Regions from separate parts of the Salicibibacter cibarius genome, predicted to be linked through region 2. Evidence: riboswitches for the same ligand, from Rfam matches in the RefSeq annotation. Region 2 holds a riboswitch; the other holds the start of a gene.
What was found. A riboswitch is a leader RNA that binds a small molecule or an ion and turns the genes downstream of it on or off. The one in region 2 is predicted to bind glycine.
Positions count from the first base shown of each region.

Region 1: linked by a shared signal. The riboswitch ahead of lipA (lipoyl synthase) and the one ahead of gcvT (glycine cleavage system aminomethyltransferase GcvT) in region 2 are both predicted to bind glycine.

Region 1 covers NZ_CP054705.1:3,456,204-3,460,698, forward strand. The annotation lists gene glyA (serine hydroxymethyltransferase) at 1-1,039, opposite strand, end outside; glycine riboswitch at 1,105-1,179, opposite strand; glycine riboswitch at 1,183-1,290, opposite strand; gene lipA (lipoyl synthase) at 1,381-2,301, opposite strand; glycine riboswitch at 2,500-2,576, opposite strand; glycine riboswitch at 2,579-2,684, opposite strand; gene HUG15_RS17520 (M20 family metallopeptidase) at 2,788-3,912, opposite strand; gene HUG15_RS17525 (DUF1989 domain-containing protein) at 3,863-4,495, opposite strand, start outside.
Region 2 covers NZ_CP054705.1:1,952,012-1,956,506, reverse strand. The annotation lists gene gcvPA (aminomethyl-transferring glycine dehydrogenase subunit GcvPA) at 1-787, opposite strand, end outside; gene gcvT (glycine cleavage system aminomethyltransferase GcvT) at 821-1,918, opposite strand; glycine riboswitch at 2,072-2,166, opposite strand; gene HUG15_RS10235 (DEAD/DEAH box helicase) at 2,313-3,956, shown strand; gene HUG15_RS10230 (YqhG family protein) at 3,934-4,495, shown strand, end outside.

The sequences.
Region 1 (4,495 bases), 1.5 Mb from region 2:
CAAACGGAATCGTATTTTTATTAGCCGTAATGCCGGCTTTTTCCAGCAATTGCTCTGCCTCTTTTCCGGTAAGGTTCCATGGACGGACATCGACGAGCAATAAATGGTTATCGGTTCCGCCTGAAACGAGGGCAGCGCCTTTCTCTTTTAACGTCTCTCCGAGTGTGACTGCGTTTTCCACAATCCGATTGGCATACGTTTTGAATGACGGCTGGAGGGACTCTTTAAAGGAAACGGCTTTTGCGGCAATCACATGCATTAATGGCCCGCCTTGCAGGCCGGGGAAAACAGCCTTGTTAATTCCTTTTGCCATCTCTTTGTCATTCGTTAAAACAAACCCTCCGCGAGGCCCTCTTAATGTTTTATGTGTCGTACTCGTTACAACGTCCGCATAAGGCACCGGCGATGGGTGAACGCCGGCTGCAACAAGTCCGGCAATATGCGCCATATCGACAATCAGTTTTGCATCAACCTTATCGGCAATTTCTTTAAATTTTGCGAAGTCAATGACCCGCGGATAAGCACTCGCACCGGCGATAATGAGTTTCGGTTTTTCTTTTTTTGCCTGATCTTCCAATTGATCGTAATCAATCAAGTGATCGTCTTCCCTTACGCCATAAGAAACAACATCAAACCACTTGCCGGAAATGCTGACAGGACTGCCGTGCGTCAAATGCCCCCCATGGGATAAATCCATCCCCATTACCTTATCCCCGGGTGTTAACTGTGAGTAATAAACAGCCAGGTTGGCGGAGGCTCCGGAATGAGGTTGCACATTCGCATAATCGGCTTGATACAGTTCTTTCAATCGTTCGATCGCCACATTCTCGACAGTATCCATGTTTTCACATCCGCCGTAATACCTTCTCCCCGGATAGCCTTCCGCATATTTGTTCGTCATCACCGATCCCATAGCTTCCAAGACATCTTCGCTCACAAAATTTTCTGACGCTATTAGCTCAAGTGTGTCATGCTGTCTGTCCCGCTCTCCCTCAATTGCCGAAAAAATAGTTGCATCGTTTTCTTTTAAACTCATCAAAATCCCTCCATTTAAAATTATTTTTGGGCAAATAAAAAAGGACAGAAAAAGGCATACACCCTTTTCTCTGTCCTTGTACCTGAGAGTTCAACTCCCGTTTAAGGAGCCTACCCCTTTGGTGGCTTTAGCGCTCTCCAGAGTTGCGTCCCATTGTAGTCATTTTACCTGAGAGATTCATTCACAAGGATTTTTTATGTGAATATTGCCCCTTCGGTGCCGACGCCTAAGTCGGTCTCTCCCACAATGTTCATTCGCAAATTTCATTCAATTTGTTATTATCATAGCAAAGCAAACACCTTAATGCAACACTATTTTGAAATTATTTATACATTTATCCCCACTCACACAAAAGCCTCACTGCCTTGGTATTTCGCGGCTTCTTGCCATACTTGTGCTTTGTTGACCTGCTCATCGGCGTGATAAGAAGAACGAACGAGAGGCCCTGCCTCGCAATGACGGAACCCTTTCTGCATGGCAATTTCTTTGAAACGCGCAAACTCTTCGGGTGTGTAATATTTTTGCACATCCAAATGTTTTTTCGTCGGCTGCAAATATTGCCCGATCGTCATAATATCCACATCGTGGGCACGCAAATCATCCATGACTTCTTCGATTTCTTCGGGCGTTTCCCCAAGGCCGATCATGAGGCTTGATTTCGTCGGAATGTCGGGATGCAACTCCTTGGAATAGCGAAGAAACTCCAGGGAACGATCATACGTCGCGCGTGCGCGAACTTTTTTCGTTAAGCGCCGGACCGTTTCAATATTGTGGTTCAATATATTCGGGCGCGCCTCCATAAGCGTTTGTAAATTGTCATGCAGCCCCATCATATCCGAAGGCAATACTTCAATCGTCGTAAGCGGATTGCGGCGGCGGACGGCGCGAACCGTTTCTGCATACACCCTTGAGCCCCCGTCTTTAAGGTCATCGCGGGCAACAGCCGTAATGACGACGTGTTTTAATCCCATTTGTTCCACCGACTCGGCGACTCGTTCCGGCTCGCCCCAATCAAGTTCATTTGGCAGCCCCGTTTTCACCGCGCAAAATCGGCACCCGCGCGTACACACATCCCCAAGAATCATAAATGTGGCTGTTTTCCTTACGGCCCAGCATTCATGAATGTTTGGACAGCGCGCTTCTTCACAGACCGTATGTAATTTCTTTTCGCGCATCATCTTCTTAAGGCCTTTATAGGATTCATTCGTGTTTAACTTTATTTTTAACCAATCCGGCTTGCGAACGTGCGTTTCTTTTGCCTCCATTTGATCACATCCTTTGCATCAGACGAATAACTATTTTATCATTTTCGGACAATCCCCCCGAATCGTGTCAGCTCCCAAAATGCGTAATGGTTTCGGCGAAGGGATCACTCTCCACCATCCCCGATTGGCTTCCCTTTTTCATCTTCCAACGGGGCTTCGGGACAAACAAAAAAGACAGAAAAAGGTCTCTACACCTTTTCTCTGTCCTTGTACCTGAGAGTTCAACTCCCCGTGACGGAGTTTACCCCTTTGGTGGCTTATGCGCTCTCCAGAGATGCGTCCCATTGCAGTCTTTTTACCTGAGAGATTCATTCACAAGGCATTTATGTGAATGTTGCCCCTTCGGTGCCGACGCTTACGTCGATCTCTCCCACAATGTTCATTCGCAAATATTTATTTGATATTAGTTTAGCAAAAAAGGCGTTGTAAAGCAATGATTATTTGAAAATTATACTTACACATGTTTCTATGACATTGTCTAAATTCCTATGCCTCAAATGCCAGAGCCAGGCTTCTATAATACTCAATCGATCGCAAATAAGCGTCAACGTCCACATATTCATTAGGTTGATGAGCCAACTGCTCGTCACCTGGACCATAAATAAGTGTTGGGATGGTACTTTCGGGATTCAACACGGCTGCATCCGTATAGTAAGAAACACCGTAAACATCGTTATCAGTACCTTTAATATCTTTTGCAGTCTGAATGATTCGACTTGAAGATTCAGTCAAGATCCCGGGCCTATTTAGCAACTCCTCCATTTTAAAGGCAGAGCTATCCTCCTCATTAAAAAGTTCCTCCAACTTCCTGCTTAATTCCATAAAAATTTCATTGTGGGATTGAGGAGGAATTGTTCTAATATCAACGTATATATGGCATTGATCCGGAACAACATTTGCTTGGAGCCCGCCTTCTATTTTATTAATCGATAGACTACTCTCCCCAAGTGGAGCACCAGTTATTTTCCATTCAAGGCGACATTCATCAAGGATCGCCATTACTTCCCTTATCCGTTCAATGGCATTAATCCCTCGATCCGGCATGGCACCATGTGCTGTTTTTCCGAAAGTGAGAATTTTAACCCATAGCGCGCCTTTATGACCGACAACCACTTTCTCTCGGGTTGGTTCACCGATAACCATTGCAGCAGTATTTGACACATCATGATCTTCCAAATACTGTCTCGCCCCGCAACTATCCACTTCTTCCCCTGCTGTAGCAAGAAATACAATGTCGTGAGGCAGCTCTTCGTTTTGCAAATATAATGATTCAATGGCTAGAAACATGGCCGCAAGACCACTTTTCATGTCTGAGGCCCCTCTGCCGTATATTTTATTTTCCACTTTTTTAGCTTCAAATGGCGGGTAATCCCATTTTTGCTCCCCGGGTAAAACCGTATCCATATGCCCGCAAAAGAATAGCTCGCGGCGATCTTTCCCCTTTAGGTGAATGCTAAAGTTACTTCGATTCTGTCCTAAGTCAGTTATTTGGTATGGCAGACCACTTTCCTTACAGCGCTCTGCAAGAAGTTCGGAAATTTTCGATTCATTACCCGGTGGATTAGAGGAATTTATCCTTATCAACTTTTGCAAAAATTGTACCGCGTTCACTTACTGCCCCCATTATTTGCATTTTTAATGGCGTTACTTGCCAACCGTTAACAGCCTCCATATCTTGCGAACAGGTTGAACATGCAATGACAACATCTTCTGTAGCCCTAAGCCGTATATAATCCCCCGGCTTCGATAACGGTTCCTGAATTGTATAATCTCCCAGTTCATCAAGAACATTGTTCATAAACCAATTGATAGGATCCGGAATTTTCACAGGATGTATGCCATGGTTTTCCAGGGCTATTTTTAAATTGTCATGGCAGTTAGGATGGTCTTCGTTGCCAAAATCCATTTTATATCTGTAGTAATCACAGGCAGGGAAGAAGAAATCATGTTTGCCAACCGTATCCTGGACAAATTCCATGAGCGGACGCCGTTTATTGCTGTATAATCCATCACCTTCTTTTAAACGAATGCTACTTAATGATGCGCGCATGTGAACCGGCGACACATACTCCTCTATGTCATGTTTATTAAAACAAACAAAATCTCCAACTTGTTTTCCTTCCACGTCAATGAGAACTAATTCATCTCCAACTTTAAGTTCTACACTTCTTCCTTCATAGGGGGGGATGAAAAT
Region 2 (4,495 bases):
TATCCGCTCCGAATTCACCCGGAGGAGTAAGGGCGCCGAGCGCAAGCGGGTTGCTTTTTACAATAAGCAACGCATCTACGGCATCTGCCGCTTCACGAAGCGCTTTCAGATCTTCGATCGTTCCGTAAAAGTTCGGGTACTCTATGACGACCGCGGCAACATCATCATTAAGCATCTCTTTTAACATTTGGACATCTGTTTTCCCTGCCTTGCTTGGGATCGTGTTCAATGTAAGCCTCGGACCGTTCACAAACGTTTGCACTACGTCTCTTGCTTCCGGATGTACGGTTTCGGAGATCAATATCGTCTGCTTTTTCATTCTCTTCTGTGTAGCGGCCATCAATGCGCCTTCAGCGAGAGCGGTGTGGCCGTCGTACATCGAGGAATTCGCAATTTCCATGCCGGTGAGGGTTGCAATCATACTTTGAAATTCAAAAATCGCTTGCAACTCTCCTTGCGAAATTTCAGGTTGATATGGCGTATAGGCCGTGTAAAATTCGGACCGTGAAATGACTGCATCCACCGTTGACGGGATATGATGGTCATATACACCGGCACCGAGAAAGGATGGGTAATCTTTCACCGCTTCATTTTTGGATCCTAACGATTGAAAGTACTCGACGAGTGATTGCTCGGGCAAAGCTTTCCGTATGTTCAAGTCCGATTGGGAACGAACGTTTTCCGGGATATCGGAAAATAACTCGGCAACGTCACCCGCCCCCACGGTCTCCAACATTTCCCGGCGGTCATTTTCTGTCATCGGTAAATAGCGATGGGTTTTTTCCATCTTGAATCCCTCCAATTGTCTTTTTATAACACCTTATCGAGAATAGAACGGCGTCGGTACAACTTTGGCCTTTAGTTTCCGTTTTCGGACACCTACGATGATTTCGGTGTCATTGGAAGCATAATCCGTATTCACGATTGCAAGACCGAGATTTTTTCCGAGCGTCGGGGACTGCGTTCCTGACGTAACATGTCCGATTTCATTGCCGTCGTCATCAAAAACGGGATAACCCGTGCGCGGAATCCCTTTGTCCAGCATCTCAATGCCGACAATTTTTCGAGCCGTTCCATGTTCTTTTTCTGCTGCCAGCACTTTTTTTCCAATAAAATCGGCGTCTTTTTTCACTTTCACCGCAAAGCCGAGTTTTGCTTCCAAAGGACTGATCGTCTCCGTAAGTTCTTGGCCATACAACGGCAAGCGAGCCTCAAAACGCAGCGTATCCCTCGCGCCTAGCCCACAAGGTTTAATGCCGGCGCTTTCTCCGGCGGCAAGTAATGCATCCCAAACGGCAACCGCGTCTTCCGTACGGCAGTAGATTTCATACCCGTCTTCTCCGGTGTAACCGCTACGGGAAACGATCGCGTTTCGGCCGTCGACCGCTACGTCCGCCTGAAAGCGAAACGTGCCGATCGCCCCCACATCTTCATCTGTTAATGATTGCAATACCTCAACCGCTTTCGGGCCTTGCAATGCAAGCAACGCGTAATCATCGGAAACATCCGTCACCGTCGTACCCGCTTGTGCGTGCTGCTTGAGCCAAGCGATATCTGTTTCACGGTTGGCGGCATTCGGGATGACCATGTATGTTTCCGGTGCCATTTGATAGACGAGAAAATCGTCCACTATTCCGCCATTTTCATTGCACATCAATGAATACTGGGCTTTGCCCACTTCCAATTTGGAAGCATCGTTCGTCAAAATTGTTTGTACGGTATCGAGTGCAGTTTCCCCTTCAATCAACGCCTCACCCATATGGGAAACATCAAAAAGGCCAACCGCCTCCCGCACCGCATGATGTTCCGCTTTAATGGAATCATATTGGACGGGCATTTCAAAACCTCCGAAAGGAACCATCTTCGCCCCCAACGCCACATGCCTATCATAAAGAATAGTACGCCGCTTTTCTGCCAAGTCAATCTCCTCCTTTATTTATTTACTAAAAAAAGACAGAACTCTCCAACGTTTATCGTTGAAAAGCTCTGTCGGTCTACCAGAAAGTTTCTTTTTTGCTGATAAGCAAAAATTGTCTTCGTTGGTGGCCGCGAGGGGCGCTCTCCAGAGTCGCGTCAAACAGAAGTACATGTGCCTGAGAGATTCACCATTCCGGTTTGCTCCTTCGGCGCCGTTCCGGGAAGAACGATCTCTCCCTCTGTTATCATCCGCTTATGCCAATGTATAAAACCGCTTAACATTCACACACTAACGTAGTTAGGAAAACTGTTACACCCAGTGTAGCACGTCATTTAACCATTGCCAATCTTTTTTATACTTTTAAATAAAAATAAAGGTTAAAAAAGGAGGAATTATGTACATAGATATCCATTTCTCCACCGACTGGGAGAACAAATTTAAACAAGCGTTGGATCATGAAGGGCCTTGGTCTTCGTGGGAGATGTATCAACTTGCATATGAAGCGCAAACACGCATTGCGGTCCCATCGTTCGACGGACTCGTCGCCCCTACGCATTTGCCGGAACTTTCCCTGTACGATCATCAATTTGAAACGGCAAGACGTGTCGTTGAAGATATGAATGGGAAAGCCATCCTCGCTGACGAAGTAGGGCTCGGGAAGACGATTGAAGCCGGACTTGTTTTAAAAGAATACATGATCCGTGGACTCGTCAAAAAGGCACTTATCCTGTCTCCGGCATCGCTCGTGAATCAATGGACGCAAGAGCTGAATGAAAAATTTTATATTCCCGCTGTCCCCCAACGAAAAACGTATGTATGGGACGGGTGCGATGTCGTCGTCGCATCGATGGACACAGCTAAACATTCTCCCCATCGGGAAATCGTCCTTGAACAACCTTATGACATGATCATTATTGATGAGGCCCATCGGCTGAAAAATGCCAACACGAAAAACTATGCATTTATCAAGGCTTTAAAAAAACGCTTTTGTTTACTCTGTACAGCCACCCCTGTGCAAAATCGGATCGAAGAACTTTTTCACCTCGTTTCGATTTTAAAACCTGGCCATCTCGGCGACGAAAAAAGCTTTAAAGCTAAATACAAACACGACGCCAAAGCAACCGAAGACATTCAGAAACTCGTGCAAAACGTCATGGTCCGCAATCGCCGTGACAATACGAACGTGTCCTGGACAAATCGACACGTTGAAAATGTAAACGTGGAAATGTCGAAAGAAGAGCGTGCCATGTATGATGCCGTGTGCGACTTAAAACAAACGGTACAAGAACTCCACGGTTTTTCATTAACGACGTTACAAAGGGAAGCTTGCTCCAGTAAAGAAGCCTTGGGGGTAACGATTTCAAATATGATGAAAAACGGGATGCTAAGCGAAGCGCAAGCCACTCCCGTTGTAAACGCTATGCATGAGATTCAAACAAATGCAAAAGCAGAACAAGTGTTGAAACAACTCCGGGCCTCTTCGGAAAAGACGATTATTTTTACGGAATACCGGGCAACCCAGCTCTATTTGCAATGGTTTCTTGCCCAGCATAAAATAAAATCCGTGCCGTTTAGAGGCGGATTTAAACGCAGCAAAAAAGACTGGATGCGCATGCTGTTTCGTGACCACGTGCCGGTCATGATCGCCACCGAAGCCGGCGGCGAAGGGTTAAACTTGCAGTTTTGCCACCATATGATCAATTATGACCTTCCCTGGAATCCGATGCGCGTGGAACAACGCATCGGAAGGATTCATCGCCTTGGCCAAGAGAATGATGTGCACATTACGAACTACGCGATTGAGAATACGGTAGAAGCACGCATCCTTAATCTCCTTTATGAAAAAATCAACATGTTCGAAGGCGTCATCGGACGTTTGGACGACATTCTGGAACGCTATTCCGGCCAGGAATTGGAGAGATACGTAGAGGATGCCCTGGATTCCGGTACGGAAGGGGAGGCACGGCTCAAACTTCATCATTTAACCGAGCTCATGAATCAGGAGGGAGACCAACATGGAACAGGCAGAAGTTCATAACTATCTTCGCCGTTTTTTTCTAGCCGGAGGAGCGGAACTATTACAAAGCACACCATCCACACTGGACGTTCAACTCAATAAAACGCTCGATCTCGAGCTCATGAACCGTCCTTTTTACTGGCATTATTTAGAAAAAACCAGCGGAGAACCGAAACCGCTGAAATTGAACTTGTCCACGGATATACGAGCCGATACACCTTCTGCAGAAAAGGTGCATTTCGGCTCCCCCCGTCTTCATCAAATTTTTTCTTCCGCAGCTGACAAAGGCGCGGTCACACGGCTTTATGAAAACCATCATGAAAAAAAACAAACAGCTTTATACCCCTGGCTCGGTTTAAACGTGCGCATTTCCTACACTTGCCACCGCAGACGCGATATCATCCGCAGCTTTGGCATTCAATTAATTAGCGGGGAAACAATTGACCTTTTCATGAAACGACTGGCGCCACTCCCGCTCGTTTCCGCGATCCCCGATTATACGTTTACAATGGCCCATTTGATTCAACCGATGAGCGCCGTACAAAGAATCAAAAAATACC